Regions from separate parts of the Diaphorobacter sp. ED-3 genome, predicted to be linked through region 1. Evidence: predicted binding sites of a transcription regulator. Region 1 holds the regulator's gene; each other region holds the start of a gene.
What was found. Region 1 encodes FNR, which switches genes on or off when oxygen is low (the NO sensors DNR and NnrR bind a similar motif). Its sites were predicted from a motif close to TTGATNNNNATCAA; they were not measured.
Positions count from the first base shown of each region.

Region 2: PCQ86_RS14115 (FeoA family protein) is a predicted target of FNR. The motif match lies at 3,525-3,538, and genes of this name have one in related genera.
Region 3: ubiM (5-demethoxyubiquinol-8 5-hydroxylase UbiM) is a predicted target of FNR. The motif match lies at 3,143-3,156, and genes of this name have one in related genera.
Region 4: PCQ86_RS09855 (type IV pili methyl-accepting chemotaxis transducer N-terminal domain-containing protein) is a predicted target of FNR. The motif match lies at 2,735-2,748, and genes of this name have one in related genera.

Region 1 is NZ_CP115182.1:1,235,015-1,240,293, forward strand. Features, by position in the region: gene ccoG (cytochrome c oxidase accessory protein CcoG) at 1-1,346, shown strand, start outside; gene PCQ86_RS06015 (FixH family protein) at 1,408-1,686, shown strand; gene PCQ86_RS06020 (hypothetical protein) at 1,763-2,050, shown strand; gene fnr (fumarate/nitrate reduction transcriptional regulator Fnr) at 2,091-2,834, opposite strand; gene hemN (oxygen-independent coproporphyrinogen III oxidase) at 3,006-4,388, shown strand; gene PCQ86_RS06035 (sulfite exporter TauE/SafE family protein) at 4,392-5,111, shown strand.
Region 2 is NZ_CP115182.1:2,890,745-2,896,023, forward strand. Features, by position in the region: gene argF (ornithine carbamoyltransferase) at 1-231, shown strand, start outside; gene PCQ86_RS14095 (hypothetical protein) at 252-425, shown strand; gene PCQ86_RS14100 (YkgJ family cysteine cluster protein) at 569-919, shown strand; gene PCQ86_RS14105 (hypothetical protein) at 1,050-1,247, opposite strand; gene feoB (ferrous iron transporter B) at 1,272-3,173, opposite strand; gene PCQ86_RS14115 (FeoA family protein) at 3,170-3,463, opposite strand; gene PCQ86_RS14120 (YkgJ family cysteine cluster protein) at 3,581-3,907, shown strand; gene PCQ86_RS14125 (Lrp/AsnC family transcriptional regulator) at 3,926-4,393, opposite strand; gene kynB (arylformamidase) at 4,488-5,159, shown strand; gene kynU (kynureninase) at 5,233-5,279, shown strand, end outside.
Region 3 is NZ_CP115182.1:159,638-164,916, reverse strand. Features, by position in the region: gene PCQ86_RS00815 (LysR family transcriptional regulator) at 1-577, shown strand, start outside; gene PCQ86_RS00810 (acetoacetate--CoA ligase) at 611-2,698, opposite strand; gene PCQ86_RS00805 (DUF6139 family protein) at 2,812-3,051, opposite strand; gene ubiM (5-demethoxyubiquinol-8 5-hydroxylase UbiM) at 3,224-4,504, shown strand; gene PCQ86_RS00795 (amidohydrolase family protein) at 4,646-5,279, shown strand, end outside.
Region 4 is NZ_CP115182.1:1,989,657-1,994,935, reverse strand. Features, by position in the region: gene PCQ86_RS09865 (aldehyde dehydrogenase family protein) at 1-764, shown strand, start outside; gene PCQ86_RS09860 (DUF2889 domain-containing protein) at 840-1,400, shown strand; gene PCQ86_RS09855 (type IV pili methyl-accepting chemotaxis transducer N-terminal domain-containing protein) at 1,813-2,655, opposite strand; gene moaA (GTP 3',8-cyclase MoaA) at 2,801-3,937, shown strand; gene mobA (molybdenum cofactor guanylyltransferase MobA) at 3,998-4,633, shown strand; gene moeA (molybdopterin molybdotransferase MoeA) at 4,660-5,279, shown strand, end outside.

The DNA.
Region 1 (5,279 bases):
AAAAGAAAATTTATCCACGCTCGATAAGTGGAGTGTTCGCCCGTTGGCGTTGGGCGATGGTGTTTCTGACACAGCTGGTTTTCTATGGCCTGCCATGGCTGGAGTGGGGCCAGCGCCAAATGGTGCTCTTTGACCTCGGAGCACGCCGTTTCTATATTTTTGGTTTGGTGCTTTACCCGCAGGACTTCATTTATCTGACGGGTTTGCTGATTATTTCCGCGCTGTCGCTTTTTCTGTTTACCGCAGTGGCGGGACGCCTGTGGTGCGGCTTCTCCTGTCCCCAGACCGTATACACGGAAATGTTCATGTGGATCGAGCACAAAGTCGAAGGCGACCGCAGTGCCCGTATGCGCCTGGACAATGGTCCGTGGACATTTGAGAAGATCTGGAAAAAAACTGTCAAGCAAGCCATTTGGATTGCGGTCGCGTTCTGGACCGGCTTCACCTTCGTGGGCTATTTCGTTCCGATTCGCGAGCTGGGGGAAGAGTTGCTGGCCCTGCAAGGAGGGTGGCAGATATTCTGGGTGATCTTCTATGGGTTGGCCACGTACGGCAACGCAGGATTCCTGCGCGAGCAGGTGTGCAAATACATGTGCCCTTATGCGCGTTTCCAAAGCGCAATGTTCGACAGGGACACGCTGGTCGTCTCTTACGATCCCGAGCGCGGCGAGCCTCGCGGGCCCCGTAACAAGACCGTAGATCACAAAGCTGCGGGACTGGGTGACTGCATCGATTGCACGCTGTGTGTCCAGGTCTGCCCAACGGGTATCGATATTCGCAACGGACTGCAATACGAATGCATTGGTTGCGGTCTCTGCGTGGACGCTTGCAATACCGTGATGGATAAGATGAAGTATCCGCGCGGGCTGATTCGCTTCTCGACGCAGAACGGCGTCAAGAACCACTGGACCCAATCGCAAATGCTCAAACGCGTGCTGCGACCCCGTGTGTTGTTCTATTCAGCGGTGCTGGTGGTGTTGTGCATTGGCATGCTGGCCAGCTTGGTGGTACGCACGCCGTTGAAGGTGGACATCGTGCGCGACCGCGCTGCGCTCTCGCGCATCGTGGCGGGAGGCAAGCTGGAAAATATCTACCGGCTGCAGATCATGAACGCCACGGAGGGGGCGCAGCGCTACACCATCAGCGCCCACGGTATGGAAGGGCTGGAAGTGGCGTCCGAGACCGTAATTGACATTGGACCGGCGGAATCCCGATGGGTGGTTGTCCGTCTTCAAATTCCGTATGGCTCAGCATCTCCTGGATCGCATACGGTGTATTTCGATATTCAAGCGCAGGGTGATAAAGCCCAAGTGGCAGAGAAATCCGTGTTCCTTGTACCCCGCTGAAGGCGGTCGTGGAATGCAAATGAACAAGCTGTGCTCATAAATGAGCGAGGAGTTGGTATAAATGCCGAGTAATTTCCCCATGAATCTGGAAGACGCAGGAAAGCCTTGGTGGACGTTTGGCCATGTCTGGCTTGTCATCGCGGGGCCGGTGATTGTCATCATTGCGGGCTTCGTGACCCTCTGGCTGGCCGTGAGCCAACCCGACCCCGTCATCGCGGAAGACTATTACCAACGGGGGTTGAACATCAACGAGACCCTGAAGGAGTCAGGAGGCGACATGACGCCTGCCATGAAGGGGCGCAACCATGCAGCTACTCCGCTGGAGGACCAACCGCGTTGACCGGCAGGGCGAGTCCTCTTTGCATGCCGGAGAACAGATGCTAGGCTGTCAACTACACCTGCTAGGAGATGGGCGAATGTGGATGCAACGATTGATGTGGATCGCGTGGCCGGCCTTTTTGATGGCGGGCGTCATGGAAATGGTGGTGTTCGCCTTCGTGGATCCAGAAGCGCTGCAGTGGTTTGATCAACCCCTGCATCTCTCGCGCGAAGGTGTGTATACCATCGCCTTCTTCACGTTCTGGTTCGTACTCATGGCTTCCAGCGCATTGACGACGCTGTTGTCACTCTCGCCCTTTGAGTTGAATCGCTGCCCCGTGCCCAAAGGGGCGCGGCCGGCTGATTGCGCCAAATACGTTTCCTGATCTTTCCGCCGATCAGTTATGAATCAGCAAAAACCCAGGCTTAATGGCAGGCTTGCTGGCTGTTGACAATGCGCTTCAGCGCATCGGTATCGACGATGCGCACATGGCGCTGTTTTACTTCCACAATACCTTCTTCCACGAACTTGGAAAACGTGCGGCTGACGGTTTCCAGTTTCAATCCCAGGTAGCTGCCGATCTCTTCGCGTGTCATGCGCAGCACCAATTCGGATTGTGAGAAACCCCGGGCATGCAAGCGTTGTACGAGATTCAACAGGAATGCGGCAAGGCGTTCCTCGGCACGCATACTCCCCAGCAACAGCATGACCCCATGCTCGCGAACAATCTCGCGGCTCATGATCTTGTGCACATGGTGCTGTAATGCCGTTACTTCGCGCGACAACTCTTCAATACGATCGAAAGGCATGACGCATACTTCGGCGTCTTCAAGCGCTACCGCATCGCAGGTGTGGCGGTCACTCACGATGCCATCCAGGCCGATGATCTCGCCAGCCATTTGAAAACCCGTCACTTGATCGCGACCGTCTTCGGTGGCGACACAGGTCTTGAAGAATCCGGTGCGGATGGCAAAAAGGGATGTGAAGGGTTCACCGTTCCGGAAAAGCGTGCCGCCACGCTTGATCTTGCGTCGTACAGCAACAATGTCATCGATGCGCTTGAGTTGCTGGTCGTCCAGACCCACGGGCATGCACAGCTCACGCAGATTGCAGTTTGAGCAGGCAACTTTGATGGTCTGGAGATTCGTATGCATGGGAACCCTGTTCATGGCTTGAGCTTACCTCTGAACGGCTGGGAGACATGGAATGCCGTAGGCCGCCGGACGACTTTGAGCCGAAGTCAAATTGTCGCCACAAGGACCTCATGGGCGCTTGATCAACGTCAAGGACTCATGGGGGACTCTACGGCACAGTGATATGAAAGTGCAAGGAATCCCGTCATGACCGTTGTTACAACAGAGCTCCTGCGTCGCTTTGACGTCCCAGGGCCGCGCTACACCTCTTATCCGACTGCTGATCGTTTTGTCGAGGCCTTTGGCGAGCGGGAATACATCCTTGCGCTGCAGCAGCGTCGCGTGGGGTCGGTAGCCAAGGCGATGCCGTTGTCGCTTTATGTCCACATCCCGTTTTGTGAATCGCTGTGCTATTACTGCGCGTGTAACAAAATCATTACCCGGCATCCGGAGCGGGCAGAGGTCTACTTGCGTTACCTCAGCCGTGAAATCGACCTGCATACGGCGCACTGCGGTGTGGGTCAGCATGTGAGCCAGCTGCATTTCGGCGGAGGCACGCCTACTTTCCTGACGGATGACGGTTTGCGCGAACTGATGGGCATGCTGAGGCGCAGTTTCGTCCTTGTTCCTGGGGGGGAGTACTCCATAGAAGTGGACCCCCGGACCGTGGATGAAGCGCGGCTGGGATTGTTGGCGGAGCTGGGTTTCAATCGCCTGAGCTTTGGCGTGCAGGATTTCGACCCTGAAGTACAAAAGGCCGTGCACCGCATTCAGCCTGCCGAAAAGGTGTTCGCGTTGGTCGATGCGGCTCGGAAGCTCGGGTTTGAATCGGTGAACGTGGATTTGATCTACGGGCTGCCGCGCCAGACACCGGAGTCGTTTGATCGCACCTTGGAGCAGGTAGCCGAGTTGCGGCCAGACCGGATCGCGCTGTATGCGTACGCTCACTTGCCAGAACGCTTCAAGTCGCAGCGACGCATCATCACGGCCGAGTTGCCCATGGCTTCGGCCAAGGTGTCCATGTTGGCCCGGTCACTTGATGTGTTCCAGGAAGCCGGCTACGTCTACGTGGGCATGGACCATTTCGCTCTGCCAGACGATGCGCTGGCGGTGGCCAAGCGGCAAGGCAGGCTGCACCGCAATTTCCAAGGCTATAGCACGCAGCCCGATTGCGACCTGATTGGTCTGGGCGTTTCTGCCATCGGGCGCGTGGGCGCTACTTACAGTCAAAATGTGAAAACGCTGGACGAGTATTACGACTGCATTAACCAGGGGCATTTGCCTGTGGTGCGCGGGCTGGCGTTGACCAAGGACGACTTGGTGCGTCGCGCAGTCATCATGGCGTTGATGTGCCAAGGTGAATTACTGTTTGAGCCGTTGGAACAGTCCTGGCTGATTGATTTCCGCAGTTATTTCGATGCGGAATTACAGCAACTGCAAGAAATGGCGGCTCAGGGCTTGGTGAAAATCAGTGATGAGGGCGTTGAAGTCACGCCCATGGGATGGTATTTCGTGCGCGGCGTGGCCATGGTGTTCGACAAGTATCTGCAGGCTGACCGTAACCGCGCTCGCTTTTCCCGGATTATTTGATCCATGCTGTGGGCGCTGGCCACGACGGCCTTCCTGATGGGGCTGATGGGAGGGGCTCACTGTTTGGCGATGTGTTCTGTTCCCTGCGCGGCGCTTACGGGGCTGGGTGGCACGCCGGACGCCACCCACACCATTCAATGGGCGTCCCGCCGCGGAATCCTCCAACGGGTAGCGCAGTTTCACGTGGGGCGCCTGATTGGCTACGGCGCCGCAGGGGCGGTGGTTGCGCTGGCTATGGAGCAACTCGCATGGCTGGGGCAAAGCACCTCGGCATTGCGCCCCCTTTGGACGCTGATGCACGTGCTCATCCTCGCGTGGGGCGGGATGATGATGGTGCAAGCGCAGCAGCCCTTGTGGGTTGAGCGGGCGGGGCGTGCTGCCTGGGCGAAGGTCAAGCCCTTGGTCTCTCGGCCTGGCGGGCTCCTGACCGCGGGTGTGGCCTGGGCGCTCCTGCCATGCGGCCTGCTGTATACCGCACTGTTGACTGCCGCTCTCAGCGGAAGCGTGCTCCGCGGAGCCTTGTGCATGGTCCTGTTTGGCGTGGGAAGCGGTGTATGGCTGGTGCTGGGGCCGTGGACATTTGGCCGCATTCGCGCTTGGATCGGCGTGAAGGGTGGGGCGTGGGGGTCTCGGCTGGCAGGTGGTGTGCTTTTTTCCCTGGGTGCATGGGCGCTATGGATGGAGGTTGTCCATGGGCAGCCGGCGCCGTGGTGCGTGCCCTGAAAGCAGCGTTTTGTGGAACCACAGCGGCTCTGCGAAGCATGCCGTGGCAAGCGAATGGTGCAAACTGAGACGCTCAGGCGTGACGTATCGCTGTCAGATCTCTACCAGCGGAAGTGACGAGTCTGTTCTCATCGACGTGGAGAAATCCAGCTACCCATCGCTGCCTTA
Region 2 (5,279 bases), 1.7 Mb from region 1:
GCCGAGAACGAAGCGCGCCGCAAGGCCTTTGCCGACTGGTGCGTGGACGCCGAGATGATGGCCGTGGCCAAGCCCGACGCGCTGTTCATGCACTGCCTGCCCGCGCACCGCGGCGAGGAGGTGATGGCCGACGTGATCGACGGCCCCCAGTCCGTCGTCTGGGACGAGGCGGAAAACAGGATGCACGTGCAGAAGGCACTCATGGAGTACCTGCTGCTCGGCCGCGTCTAAACCCATCCCGCATCCCACCCATGGCCCCGGCGCAACTCCACCCCACGCGCCCGGGCCATCCACCCTGCCCCGCCCGCCAGCGCCCGCTGGCGCCTGAACTGCACGCGGCCGCCCGGCGCATGGCGGCACGCGTGCATGCGCTGCAGGTGCGCATTCATACCTTCTACCTGAAGTTCCTCCAGGGCCACACCTAGCGGCCCGGTTCTGCGCGGCAGGCGCCCCAGCGCATGCCCGCCCTCCCATCGCTCCCCCTGATCGCCCGCGATCCCCGGTGCCAGCCGCGCGTCGCACCTGGGATGGGGCCCGTTGCCGATGCACCAGAACCCGAGGAACCTGCATGTCCGTCCCCGTCCACCCCTGCCTGCACTGCGGTGCATGCTGCCAGAACTACCGCGTGGAGTTCTCCGTCTATGAACTGCAGTCCATGGGCGGGCGCGTGCCCGACGCCCTGGCCCATGAGGCCGGAGGCAACCGCTACCGCATGAACGGCACCGAGCGCCACCCCGTGCGCTGCGTGGCACTGGCCGACCTGGGCAACGGCTGCATCGGCTGCGGCATCTACGACCAGCGTCCCCAGCCGTGCCGCGACTTTCCGTTCGCCTCCTACGGTTGCCACGACACGCGCGCCAAGCTGGGCCTGCCGCCGTTGACGGATGGCGACACGCAGGAGTGGCCGCAGGCCGCTTGAAGTGGTTCTTCAAAAAGAAGAGCTGCTGGCGCTTTCCAGGCAATGATTTCAGATAGTTTTGATACTGAAACCTTTGCCTGACAAGCGCCAGCAGCTATGCTTTTAGGCCCGCGACCGGGCTGTCCCGGCTTCAGGGCTTGCGTGCCGGCGCGCAGCGGTCTCCGGCGCAGGCATTGCAGCCCCCGCAACTGCTGCCGGTCTTGGCCATGGGCGCCAGTGCCGGATGCACGCGCGCGGCGCGGGCGCGCCAGCGCTGTGGCAGCCAGCGCCACAGCAGCGCCAGGGCGGCCACGGCCACGATCACGGCGGTGAGAATGTCTTGCCACATGGTTCTGCTCCTTGGTGACGGTTTTCAACCACCGCCCAGCGCCAAGGCCACGCGGTAGGTGATGAAGCTGGCCGCATAGGCCAGTGCGAAGAGATAGCCCGTCATGACGAGCGGCCAGCGCCAGCCGTTGGTCTCGCGGCGCACGGCGGCGATGGTGGAGACGCACTGCGGCGCGAAGATGAACCACACCAGCAGCGACAGCGCCGTGGCCAGCGACCATTGCGCCGCCAGCATGGGTGCGAGCTGCGCGGCCGTGTCGTCGGCCGAAGCGGCAATCGCGTACACCGTGCCCAGAGCACTCACCGCCACCTCGCGCGCGGCCATGCCGGGCACCAGGGCGATGCTGATCTGCCAGTTGAAGCCGATGGGCGCAAAGATCACCTCCAGCGCCGCGCCGATGCGCCCGGCGAAGCTGTATTCGATGGCCGGCCCCGTGGCGTCGGCCGGCGGCGCGGGGTACGACGACAGGAACCACAGCAGGATGGTGACCAGCAGGATGATGCCGCCCACGCGGCGCAGGAAGATGCCCGCGCGCTCCCACAGCCCCAGCGCCAGGTTGCGCACGCTGGGCCAGCGATAGGCGGGCAGCTCCATCAGCAGCGGCGTGGCGCCGTCGCCGCGCCGCGCGAGCCGCGCAACGGCCGCCACGGCCATGGCGCTCACGATGCCGCCCAGGTACAGCGCGAACAGCACCAGCCCCTGCAGGTTGAACAGCCCCGCCACCGTGCGATCAGGAATGAAGGCCGCGATGAGCAGCGCGTACACCGGCAGGCGGGCCGAACAGGTCATCAGCGGCGCGATGAGGATGGTGACGAGCCGGTCGCGCCAGTCCGGAATGGAGCGCGTGGCCATGATGCCCGGCACCGCGCAAGCGAAGCTGGACAGCAGCGGGATGAACGAGCGTCCCGACAGGCCGACGGTGCCCATTACCCGGTCCAGCAGGAAGGCCGCGCGCGGCAGGTAGCCGGATTCCTCCAGCGCCAGGATGAAGAAGAACAGGATCAGGATCTGCGGCAGGAACACCAGCACCCCGCCTGCGCCGGCGATCACGCCGTCGGCCAGCAGGCTGCGCAGCGGCCCCTCGGCCATGTGGGCGTTCAGCCATTCGGCCACGGCGGCCGTGGCGCCTTCGATCCAGCCCATGGGCACCTCTGCCCAGCTGAACACGGCCTGGAACATCAGGAACAGCGTCACCGCCAGCAGCAGCGTGCCCCACAGCGGGTGCAGCACCACGGCGTCGATGCGGTCGTCGCGCTGCAGGCGCAGCGCGGGCTCGCGCACGGCCAGCCCCATGATGCGGCGCACTTCCTGGTGCAATTGCTGCACGCGCTGCGGGCGGTCTTCCTCCAGCGCATTGACGGGCGGTGGCGCCTGCGTGCCCACGGCGGCGCCGCGGGCGGCCTGCGGGGTGGCCGTGTCCAGCCACTGCAGCAGCTCGCGCGCCCCGTCGGCGCGCACGCCCACGGTGGTCACCACGGGCAGGCCCAGTTCGCGCGCCAGGACTTCGCGGTCGATCTGGATGCCCTGCTGCTGTGCCATATCACTCATGTTCAGCACCAGCACCATGGGCAGGCCCAGGTCGCGCGCCTCCAACACCAGGCGCAGGTTCAGGCGCAGGTGCGTGGCATCGGTCACGCAGACCAGCAGCTCGGGCATGGCCTCTCCTGGGCGGCGGCCGGTGACCACATCGCGGGTGACGGCCTCGTCCAGGCTCTGCGCGTGCAGGCTGTAGGCGCCGGGCAGGTCCAACACGCGCACGCGCCGGCCGCTGGCGGTGGTGAACAGGCCTTCCTTGCGCTCCACGGTGACGCCCGCGTAGTTGGCCACCTTCTGGCGTGCGCCGGTCAGCACATTGAACAGCGCCGTCTTGCCGCAGTTGGGGTTGCCCAGCAGCGCGATGTGCAGGGGAGATGCCGCCGTGCTCATGCCGCGGCCTCCAGCGCATCCACGCGCACCTGCACCAGGGCCGCCTCATGGCGGCGCAGGGCAAAAGTGGCCTGGCCCACGCGAACGGCCAGGGGGTCGGCCGCGGGAAAGCCCCGGGCAATCACGCGCACGGGCTCGCCGGGCAGGAAACCGATCTCCATCAGGCGCAGCACCATGGCCTGCGACCGGCCATCCTGCGCTGGCAGCAGCCCGGCAACCGTGGCCGGCACGCCATGCGGCAAGGTATCCAGCCCCCGCGGCTGCGCGGCGTCATTCCCCGTGTGAAGCATGTTGTATTGCAGTCAATGAATAAAAGTAATTCTCATTCTAATGGAACTGCACGCTGCTGGATTGATGCACATCAGGACCTGTGGCGCGTCACAATGGCACCCCCTGCGACGTACGCCATGACCACTCTTCACCCCTGCCTGACCTGTGGCGCCTGCTGCGCCAGCTTTCGCGTGGACTTCTCGGTACATGAGACGGAGGAGCTGGGCGGCTGCGTTCCCGATGGGCTGGTGGTGCCGGTCACGGACCACACTGCACGCATGCGGGGCACGGACCATGCGCAGCCGCGCTGCTCGGCCCTCACGGGCCAGGTGGGCCTGCGCGCGGCCTGCGGCATCTACGAGTGGCGCCCCTCGCCCTGCCGCGAATTCGAAGCCGGCAGCGCTGCCTGCAACCGCGCCCGCCAGCGCCACCATCTGCCGGCACTGGACGGGCTGGTGCTCTGAACGCCGCAGGACCCGCTTTCACACGGGCAACCCGCCGATGCGCCCCTTGAACTCCTGCAGCGAAAAATAGGTCTGTACCTGGCGCACGCCGGGCAGGCGGTGCAGGCGCCGCTGCAGCAGCTCGGAATACGCGTCCAGGTCGGTCGTCACGACCACCAGCAGGAAGTCCGCGGGGCCCGAGATGCCGTGGAACAGCACCACCTCGGGAATGGCGCACACCGCCTCCTCGAACGCCACGGACAGCGCCTCCGTCTGGTGGTCGATGCCCACCATCACGAAAGCCATCACACCCAGCCCCACCGCACGCCGGTCCAGCTGCGCGTGGTAGCCGCGCACTACCCCGGCGTCCTCCAGCCGCTTCACGCGCCGCCAGCAGGGCGACTGCGACAGGTGCGCCATTTCGGCCAGTTCGCCGGAGGTCAGGCGGGCGTTGTCCTGCAGCGCGCGCAGCAGCTGGCGGTCGGTACGGTCGATCTCGGCTTGCATGATTTAACCCAAAAATGTCTCTGTGAGAATGGATTATCCAAATGAGTCACCCATCAGGGATAAACCATTTACCCACCCCTCCGCCGCGCATAGCATGCGCGGCATGACCGCCACCTCCACGCCATCGCCCGCGCTGTGGGACATCTCTGCCCCCGTGCATGCGGGTAGCCCGGTGTTCCCGGGCGATACACCCTACCAGCAGCAGTGGAGCGCCACACTGGGCCCCGGCTGCCCGGTGAACGTGAGTGCACTCACGCTCTCGCCCCACGTGGGCACGCACGCTGACGCGCCCCTGCACTACGCAGCGGACGGCGCAGCCATCGGCGCCCTGCCGCTGGAAGCCTTCATCGGCCCCTGCCGCGTGGTGCATGCGCTGGACTGTGGGCCGCTCATCGAATGGCCCCACATTGCCCATGCAATGACGGGCACTTTGCCGCCGCGGGTGCTGGTGCGCACCTACGCCCGCATGCCCGTGGACCGCTGGGACGCGGGCCTCACGGCCTACGCGCCCGACACCATCGAGCGCCTGGCCGACGCCGGCGTAGTGCTCGTGGGCATCGACACCGCCAGCATCGACCCCGCCGGCAGCAAGCCGCTGCTCAGCCACCAGGTGATCCGCCGGCGTGGCCTGCGCGTGCTGGAGAACCTGGTGCTGGACGATGTGCCCGAGGGCGACTACGAACTCATCGCACTGCCGCTCAAGCTCACCACGGCCGACGCATCGCCCGTGCGCGCCGTGCTGCGTGCGCTGCCGCCGCGCGCATGACTATTAAGCCGTTTTAGCCTCTAACGCTCATGCAGCAAGCGCTAACAGCTACTTTATTAATAGCACAAACCACATGACTACCTTGCAAGAGTGCCGCACACGCGATGCGCAGGACCCGCT
Region 3 (5,279 bases), 1.1 Mb from region 1:
GCAGATCGAGTTGGAGCTGAGCGAAGCCACGTCGTCCGAGATCCTGGAGGGGCTGGTGTCGCGGCGCTTCGATGCCGGCCTGCTGCGCTACCCGGTGCTGGACCCGAGCGGCTTCGAGCTGCTGCCGCTGGACCGCGACGACTTCGTGCTGGCCGTGGCCGAGAGCAGCCCGCTGGCGCAGCGCGACGCCATCGCGCTGGCCGAGGCCGCGCACGAGCCCTTCATCATGTACCCGCAGCACAAGGTGCCCAGCCTCTCGGCCCTGGCCATGATGCGCTGCCAGTTCTCTGGCTTTTCGCCGCGCGTGGCGCAGGAGGCGATGCAGGTGCAGACCATCATGAGCCTGGTGGCTTCGGGCCTGGGCGTGGGCCTGGTGGCCAGCGTGGCGCGGCAGGTGGTGCCGCGCGGCGTGAAATGCCTGGCGCTCACCGACAACCCGCCGGGCTTTCACGTGGGCATTGCGCTGGCGCGCCTGGCCAGCGGCACCAGCCGCGTGGTGGAGCGCTTCACCGAGCACGCGCTGCGCTTTGCCAGCGTGCCGCGCGTGGAAGGCGAGAACTGGGACAAACCGGGTTGAACCGCCCGTCCATCAAGCGCGAGCAGCTATCTTTTAAGCAACCGCCGTCGCACGGTGCCGCGCAAAGTCCACGTACCACGCCAGGCAGCCGGGGTTGGCCATGGCGTCCGGGTTGACCACCTTGTCCATCGGCTGGCCCAGCAGCAGCTTCTTGACGGGCAGCTCCTGCTTCTTGCCGCTCAGCGTGCGCGGCACCTCGGCCACCTGCACGATTTCGTCGGGCAGGAAGCGCGGGCTCAGGCTGGCGCGGATGGCGTCGTTGATCCGCGCGCGCAGGCCGTCGTCCAGCACCAGGCCGCTGCGCAGCACCACGAACAGCGGCATGTAGCTGGCGCGGCCCAGGTATTCCAGGTCCACGACCAGGCTGTCGAGCACCTCGGGCAGGGCCTCGACGGCGCTGTAGATCTCGCTCGTGCCCATGCGCAACCCGTGGCGATTGATGGTGGCGTCGCTGCGGCCGTAGATCACGCAGCCGGGGTGGGCGCTGGAGCCGATCTCGATCCAGTCGCCGTGGCGCCAGACGGCCCCGGCCTCGGGCCCCAGATCCCCGCCGCCGGGCCTGCGGCCATGCCCGGGCGGGTACATCTCGAAGTAGCTGGCGCGGTAGCGCGCGCCATCGGCGTCGCCCCACAGGAACAAGGGCATGGACGGGATGGGCTGGGTGCACACCAGTTCGCCCACGGCGTCCAGCACCGGGCGGCCCTGCTCGTCCCAGGCCTCGACGGCTGCGCCCAGCATGCGGCACTGCATGCGCCCGGGCGTTTGCGGCAGCTCGCGATTGCCGCCGATGAAGGCGCCCGCGAAGTCGGTGCCGCCGGAGATGTTGCACCACCAGACCTGAGGCACGCCCGCGCTGGCCAGGAGTTGCGATCCCCACCGCTGCACTTCGGCAGGCAGCGGCGACCCCGTGGAGCCCAGCACGCGGATCGCCGACAGATCGCCGCAGGCCGCAGGTGTGATCCCGGCCTTCATGCAGTGGCCGTAGAACGCGGCGCCAGCGCCGAAGAAGGTCACGCGCTCCTCGGCCGCCATGCGCCACAGCACTGTCCAGTCGGGCCGCTCCTTGCTGCCGCCGGGGTTGCCGTCGTACAGCACGCAGGTGGTGCCGCCCAGCAGGCCGCCGACCTGGGCGTTCCACATGATCCAGCCGGTGGAGCTGTACCAGTGGTAGCGCTCGCCCAGGGAGTTGGGCGCGTAGCTGCAGCCGATGTCGTTGTGCAGCACCGCCAGCTGCAGCATCACCAGCATCATGCCGCCATGGCCGTGCACGATGGGCTTGGGCAGGCCGGTGGTGCCGCTGGAATAGACGATCCACAGCGGGTGGTCGAACGGCAGCCACGCCGGTTCAAAGGCCGCAGTCTCTGCATCATTTCGGGCGATGACGCTTGCGTAGCAAGCGGTATCAGCTACTGTTTTTGAAGCATCCAGGTTGTTCACCAGCACCACGTGGCGCAGCGTGGGCAGTTGCGCGCGCAGTTCCGCCAGCACGTCGCAACGGTCATGGTCGCGCCCCCCATAGGTGACGCCGTCCACGGCCAACAGCACCGTCGGTGCGATCTGGCGGAAGCGGTCCAGCACCGCGTGCGTGCCCATGTCGGGCGCGCACAGGCTCCACACCGCGCCGATGCTGGCGCAGGCCAGGAAGGCGACGATGGTCTCGGGGATGTTGGGCAGGTAGGCTGCCACGCGATCGCCGGGCTGTACGCCTTGGGCCCTCATGTGCAGCGCCAGCGCCGCCACCTGCCGGCGCAGCGCGGGCCAGGACAGCTCGCGGCGCTCGCCGCGTTCGTTGCGGCCGATGAGGGCCGGCTGGCCCGCGGCCTGTGCGGCGCCCACATGGCGCAGCACCTGGCGCGCGTAGTTCACCTGCGCGCCGGGGAACCACTGCGCGCCGGGCATCACGTTCTTTGCGAGTACCGCGCGGTGCGGCGTGGGTGACTGCAGGTCGAAATAGTCCCAGACGCTCTGCCAGAAGGCGTCCAGATCGGTGGTGGACCAGCGCCAGAGCGCGTCGTAATCGTCAAAGCGCAGGCCGTGCTGCGCCTGCAGCCAATCCTGGTAGCGGCGTATCTGGGGCGCGTAAGGCGGGTGTGTTGGGGGGATGTTGTGGTGTGTCTCCATGCGCACAGCCTAGCGCGGTCGCTGCCTCCGTGCGCGCCACGCACGTGACAACTTGCCGGCCGCACCTTGCCGGCCGCACCTCGCCGGCGGCACCTGGCCGGCCGCACCTGGCCTCAGCGCCGCGGCTGCTCCGTCACGCTGGTGATGGCATAGCCCTTGTCGCGCAGCTGCCGTCCGGGCTCGGGAATACCAAGGTCGTTCCAGTGCGCCTGGGTTTCGTCCCGTTCCACGGCGCGGTGCTCGCAGTTCCAATCGGTATTGATGGCCTCCTGCGGTATGGGCTTGCCCTCGGGCACGGCCAGATGGGAATAACGCCCCTCGGCTTCGGATCGGCGGTAGATGTCCACGCGCATGTCGGGTCCTTTGCTTGCTGGTTGCAGGGTTCTCCACTGTAGTAAGACCATCGCCCGCCCGGCGTAGGAGGCGGCCGCATGGCCGCCGTGCTTGACGCAAGGCAAGATCGCCGCTTTCCGCCCTGCCGACAATTGCCCGCTGTTGCCACTGCCGGCGGCCTGTTTCTGAATCATGACAACACAAGACGTTTCCTCTCAGCGCAGCGACGTGCTCATCGTGGGTGCGGGGCCTGCCGGGCTGTCGCTGGCGGCCTCGCTGGCCCAGGCCGGCATGCAGGTGACGGTGCTGGAGCAGCAACCCGCTTCCACGCTGGCCGCGCCCCCGGCCGACGGGCGCGAGATCGCACTCACCCACCCCAGCGTGGCGACGCTGCAGCGCATCGGCAGCTGGCAGCGCCTGGCCGCGCACGAGATCGGCCTGCTGCGCGAGGCCCAGGTGCACGACGGCCCCGTGGGCCAGCGCGGGGCCATGCAGCTGCACGCAGGCGGCAGCGGCGTCCAGCATCTGGGCTGGATCGTGCCCAACCACGCGCTGCGCCGCACGGCCTACGAGGTAGCCGCGCACACGCCCGGCGTACGACTGGTCACCGAGGCGCGCGTCACGCGCGTGGCCGTCACGCCCGCACATGCCGAGCTGGAATACACCGCCACCCGCAACCTCGACGCAGCGCCCCAGCGTCTGCAGGCCCCGCTGCTGGTGGCGGCCGACAGCCGCTTTTCCGCCACACGGCGCCAGTTGGGCATTGGCGCAGCCATGCACGACTTCGGCCGCACGGTCATCGTCTGCCGCCTGCGCCACGAACTGCCGCACCACGAGGTCGCGCACGAGTGCTTCGGCTACGAGCAGACGCTGGCGATCCTGCCGCTGCCGGGCGACCTGGTCGATGGCGCGCCGATGTGCTCGGCCGTGGTCACCACCGGCGCGGCGCATGCGCAGGAGCTGCTGGCACTGCCCCCTGAGGCATTCGCCGCACGCGTACAAGCCCAGTTCAAGGACCGCCTGGGCGCCATGCGGCTGGTGGGCGAGCGCCACGCCTACCCGCTGGTCGCCGTGTATGCGCACCGCTTCGCCGCCGCGCGCTGCGCGCTGCTGGGTGACGCGGCCGTCGGCATGCACCCGGTGACGGCGCACGGGTTCAACCTGGGGCTGGCGGGTGTGGACAGCCTCACGCGCACTCTCACCCAGGCACGCGAGCGCGGCGCGGACATCGGCGCCGCCAGCGTGCTGGAGGGTTACGCGCGCGGCCATCACCGCCACGCCTGGCCGCTGTACCAGGGCACGAATGCCATCGTGCGCCTGTACACCGACGACCGGCCGCTGCCCCGCCTGCTGCGCCAGGCCGTACTGGCGGGCGCCAGCCGGCTGCCGCCGCTGAAGGCGGCCATCGTCAGCCAGCTCACGGGGCGGCGCCCGGCCTGGCCTACGGCGGCAGGCCACGCACAGCGGCCCTGATTCCCCTCCGGGGAGGGGCTGCGGCGCCGCCAGCGCGGCAGCCATAACGGCAGCTTATGGATGGGCACCCGCGCGCCACTCACGCGCGCGCACCCGGCTGCCTACAGTCGCGCCAACCCTTCCGCACAGGCGCCCATCCCCATGTCCGCTCACCCAGGCACACCGCCGCATCCGCACCCGCTTACGGCCCGCGCCGCCGCGCCCGTGGCGGTGGACAGCCATGCGCATGTCTTCCTCCAGCGCCTGCCGCTGGCCTCGGCGCGCCGCTATGCGCCGGCATTCGACGCCACGCCCGCCCAATACCTGGGCCTGCTGGACGCCCACGGCATCACGCACGGCGTGCTGGTGCAGCCGAGCTTCCTGGGCAACGACAACCGCTTCCTGCTGGACACGCTGCGCGCCCATCCCGGGCGCCTGCGCGGCGTGGTGATGACGGCCCCCGCGGCGGATGAGAAAGAACTCGCCAGCCTCGACGCCGCAGGCGTGGTCGGCGTGCGGCTGAACCTCATGGGCCAGCCGCTGCCGGACCTCGGCACGCCCGGCTGGCAGACCTTCCTGGCCCGCCTGAAGGCACTGGACTGGCACCTGGAGCTGCACCGCGAGGCGGCAGACCTGCCCGCGCTGCTGGACGCCGCACTGCCCGCCGGCTGCCGCATCGTGGTGGACCACTTCGGCCGGCCCCATGCCGCGCAGGCGGATGGCGACCCCGGCTTCGCCGCGCTGCTGCGCCGCGCCGCGTCGGGCCGCGTCTGGGTCAAGCTCTCCGCCGCCTACC
Region 4 (5,279 bases), 750 kb from region 1:
GCAGCCCCAAGGTGGGCACGCTGATCCAGCAGGCCGCCGCCGAGCGCCACTGCCCGGTCACGCTGGAGCTGGGCGGCAAGAGCCCGCAGATCGTCTTTGCCGACGCCGACCTGGACGCCGCCGTGCCCGTGCTCGTGAACGCCATCGTGCAGAACGCCGGGCAAACCTGCTCGGCCGGCTCGCGCGTGCTGATCGATTCCCTGATCTACGAACCGCTGCTGGAGCGCCTGTCAAAGGCCTTCGAGGCGCTGCGCGTGGGCCCCGCCGCCATGGACCTGGACCTGGGGCCGCTGATCCGCCAGAGCCAGCAGCAGCGCGTGTGGGATTACCTGTCCGATGCGCAGGTGGCTGGCATTCCCCTGGCCGCGCAGGGCACCGTGGTGGACGAAGCGCCCGACACGGGCTTCTACCAGGCCCCCACCCTGCTGCGCGACGTACCGGCGCAGCACCGCCTGGCGCAGGAGGAAATCTTCGGCCCCGTGCTGGCCGCCATGCCCTTCGACGACGAAGACCACGCCGTGGAGCTCGCCAACGGCACGCCCTTTGGCCTGGTGGCGGGCGTGTGGACGCGCGATGGCGCGCGCCAGTTCCGCATGGCGCGGCGCATTGCCAGCGGCCAGGTATTCATCAACAACTACGGCGCAGCCGGCGGCGTCGAATTGCCGTTTGGCGGCGTGAAGTCCAGCGGACACGGACGCGAGAAGGGTTTCGAGGCGCTCTACGGCTTCACCACCCTCAAGACCGTGGCCATCCGCCACGGCTGATCCCTGCGAGCCGCGTGCCCTGCGGTGCCCCGCCAGTGCTCGCTTGGCCGCTGATACGTTTCCCATCTCGACCCCATGCCTCTGTCATCCCCTGCCCCCCGCACTGCCCGCCATGTCCGACGCGTCACCTACCAGGGTTACGAGCGCGAGGACGGGCTCTGGGACATCGAGGGCGAGCTGCACGACAGCAAGCCGCAGGACCTGCCGTCGCTGCGCTACCCGGACGGCGTGCGCCGCGCGGGCGAACCCATCCACCACCTGTGGCTGCGCGTCACCGTGGACCGCGACCTGGTGGTGCGCGCCATCGAATCCGCCATGGATGCCCACCCCCTGGCGGGCTGCACACAAGCGCAGCGCGCCCTGCAGGCGATGGTGGGCTGCAGCATGGCGCGCGGCTGGCGCCAGTCCATCCAGACCCACCTGGGCGGCGTGGCCGGTTGCACCCATCTGCGGGAACTGCTGTTCAACCTGGCCACGGCCACGTTCCAGACGATTCACGCCGCATTCCAGAATGAAGGCGACGAGCCGCCGCGCCACTTGGGCCAGTGCACGGGTTGGGACTTCAGCGGTCAAGGAGTGAAGGAGCACTACCCGCAGTTCTACGGCCGCGCGCCGCGCACGCCGAAGGCAGCCTGATCGGCAATCGCTCCCGATTCAATAGCTGCCCGCGCTTTCTACACGGGCGCTAGAGGCACTTTTTGCCCATAGGCCTGATTTAGATCGACCGCATGTGCAGGCGCGCGGCTCAGGTTCACCATGCCGCCACTCGCGGAGGCTGAATAGCGCTTGAACGGCTCGGCCCGACGGACGGCCTGCGCCAACCCCTGGTTAGCCAGCCCCTGGTTAGTAAAGAGAGTGGAGAGTGGCGTGGCACATCCGCCGGGGGCGCGCGGCTGGGGCGGTCGAGCCAGGGCCGTGTCCCGCGCGCCACAGCTGCTGCCCAGCGGCGCAACCAGCCCAGCCACGTCGGCCTTCCCTCCCCCGGGAAAGGCGGCGCAGTCGGGCGCCGCGCCGATGAGACACGCAGTTGCTCTTGTGCCCGCAGGGGTCAGCCCAGCACGTCCTGCAGGGCCACCTCGTACAGCGAAGTCAAGCTGTCCGTAACCTCCAGCAGGCGCTCGCTGGTGGTGGCCACGTTTTCCAGGCCGCGCGGGTCTGGCTGGCGCTTGAGGGCGGCCTCGAAAAACACCCACTGCGCCTGGCCCAGTTCCAGTGCCGAGCGGATGGCAGGGGTGGAGATAGGCGCCTTGTTCAACTGCGCGAGGGCACGCTGGAACTCATCGGCGTCGCCCGTCATCTGCTCGCGCACCGTGCGGCTGTCAAGGCCGGCGGCCAACAGCTCATAGTTCTTGGCCAGGCGCTGCGACAGCATGCGCTGGCGCCCGGCGGTGTTGACCAGGCGTGCCGTGGGCGCCTGGGCCAGGCGCTCGAGGGCCTCGGTGGTGGTGTTGGCGGCAGCCAGCATCTGGTCAGCCTGGGCCGACACGGCCTGAAAGCCCTCCTTCGTCGGCGCCTGGGCCGTGAGCGCGTCCAGGCGGTCCGCGTTGCGGCGCACGTCCGCCAGCAGCCGCGCCACCTCGGGCGGCCAGCTCTGGCGGTCCATGTCCTCGAAGCCGGAATGCACCTGCCGGCGGGTGTGTTCCAGCGCATCGCGGGCGCGCGCGGCACCCACGTTCAGGTACAGCTGGCCGTAGACCTTGGCCGTGCGCTGGGACAGCGCCCGAAAGCGCGCCGTGCGGTTGATGGCCGTGGCCAGGGCCATGCGCGCCTGGGCCGACAGCGGCAGGGCCGGCACCAGCAACACGGTGGCCAGCGCGCGCACAGCGGTGCGGCGGCCGCGCCGGCAGGCGGCGACGGAGGGAGGGGTGGGGACTGGGCGTTGGTTCTGCATGCGCCGTATTCTCAAATCGCCCTCCCGCGCCCCTATGACACTGGTCAAAGGCACCTCATGTCGCTGCCGTGACAGCAGATTGATCAACATCAATTTAGCGGGCAGCCGCCATACCCCTACGACGCCGATGGGGCACAATTTCGCTATGGCTGAACGTGTCATTCCCCTCGTGGATCAGCGCAGCAAGGTGCTGCAGCCCCCCGCGCTCCTGGCCGCGGCACCCGCTACCGGACTGCTGCAGGACACGCTCTCCCGTCCCTTGCGCGACCTGCGCATCAGCGTGACGGACCGCTGCAACTTCCGCTGCGGCTACTGCATGCCCAAGGAAGTGTTCGACAAGCACTACCGCTACCTGCCGCACAGCGACCTGCTGAGCTTTGAAGAGATCACGCGGCTGGCGCGCCTGTTCATGGCGCATGGCGTGCGCAAGATCCGCCTCACCGGCGGCGAGCCGCTGCTGCGCAAGGACCTGGAGAACCTGGTTGCCCAGTTGGCGGAACTGCGCACGCTGGAGGGCCGCGTGCCCGACCTCACGCTGACCACCAATGGATCGCTGCTGGCGCGCAAGGCGCGCGCCCTCAAGGCCGCGGGCCTGCGGCGCGTCACCGTGAGCCTGGACAGCCTGCAGGACGACGTGTTCCGCCGCATGAACGACGTGGACTTTCCGGTGGCCGACGTGCTCGCCGGTATCGAGGCCGCGCAGGCGGCGGGCCTGGAGCACATCAAGGTCAACATGGTGGTCAAGCGCGGCACCAACGACCACGAGATCCCGGCGATGGCGCGCCACTTTCGCGGCACCGGCATCACACTGCGCTTCATCGAATACATGGACGTGGGCGCCACCAACGGCTGGCGCATGGATGAGGTGCTGCCCTCCGCCGAAGTCATCGCGCGGCTGCAGGCCGAGCTGCCGCTGGTGCCGCTGGCCGCGCAGTCCCCCGGCGAGACCGCCAAGCGCTGGGGCTACGCCGGCCCCGACGGTCGCCACGACCCGCGCTTGGGCGAAGTGGGCGTGATCAGCAGCGTCACGCAGGCCTTCTGCGGCGACTGCAACCGCGCGCGCCTGTCCATGGAGGGTCGGCTGTACCTGTGCCTGTTTGCCTCGCAAGGCTGGGACCTGCGCAGCCTGCTGCGCGGCAATGCCAGCGACGCGCAGATCAGCGCCGCCATCGCCCACATCTGGCAGGGGCGCGGCGACCGCTATTCCGAGCTGCGTGCCAGCCTGCCACCCGAGACGGGCAGCGGCCAGCGGCGCATCGAGATGAGCTACATCGGCGGCTGAGCCGCCGCCGCGCCGCAGGGACCTGCCCCGGCGCGCCGTTCACCACCCTTCTTCTTTCCCATGATCGACACCCACGACATCACAGGTCTCATCCTCGCCGGCGGCCGCGGCTCCCGCATGGGCGGGGTGGACAAAGGCCTGCAGAACTTCCGCGGCCTGCCCCTGGCACTGCACACGCTGATGCGGCTGCAGCCGCAAGTGGGCGACGTGATGATCAACGCCAACCGCAACCTGGCGGCCTATGAATCATTCGGAGTGCCGGTGTGGCCTGATGGCCTTGCCGACTACGCAGGCCCGCTGGCGGGCTTTCTCACAGGGCTGGAGCGCTGCGAGACCCCTTGGCTGCTCACCGTGCCCTGCGACACACCGCTGTTCCCGCCAGACCTTGCCGCACGCCTGGCCCAGGCCGCCATGCGCGAGGGCGCCGACATTGCCATGGCAGCGGCACCCGAGGCCGACGAGCGCGATGGCACCGTGCGCGTGCGCACCCAGCCGGTGTTTTGCCTGCTGCGCGTGACGCTGCTGGAGAGCCTGGTGCGCTTCACGCAGGGCGGCGGGCGCAAAATCGACCGCTGGACCGAACAGCACGCCTGCGCCGTGGTTCCGTTCGACCAGCCGGGAGACGACCCGCATGCTTTCTACAACGCCAACACTCTGGCCGAGCTGCACGCCCTGGAAGGCCTGGGCCACCGCTGAGCTGCAACCCTCTTTGCCCGTACCGCATGAAAACCATTGACCAGATCGCCGCCGAGTTGCAGGGCTACGACCCGCAGGCACTGCGTGCCGCCGATGTGAACACCTTCCTGGAGCGCCTGGTCGCGCCCGTCACCAGCACCGAAGAAGTCGGCATCTTCGACGCCCTGGGCCGCGTGCTGGCGCGGGACGTGGTCTCGCCCGTCAGCGTGCCGCCGCACGACAATTCGGCCATGGACGGCTACGCCTTCGACGGCGCCCAACTGCAGCCCGGCCAACCGCTGGTGCTGCGCCCGGTCGGCTCCACAGCCTTTGCCGGCGCCGCCTGGACCGGCACCGTGGCCGCAGGCGAGTGCGTGAAGATCATGACCGGCGCCATCATGCCGACAGGGCTGGACACCGTGGTGCCGCAGGAGTTCACCACCGCCGAGCCCGACGGCCACATCCGCATTGCACCCGACGTGCTGCGCCGCGGCGACAACCGCCGCCTGCTGGGGGAAGACCTCATGCAAGGCCGCGTAGCGCTATCAAAAGGAGAGCTTCTAGCGCCTGCTGCTATTGGCCTGGTGGCCAGTTTGGGTCTAAAAACAGTGACGGTATACCGCCGGGTGCGCGTGGCCTATTTCTCCACGGGCGACGAGATCCTCAG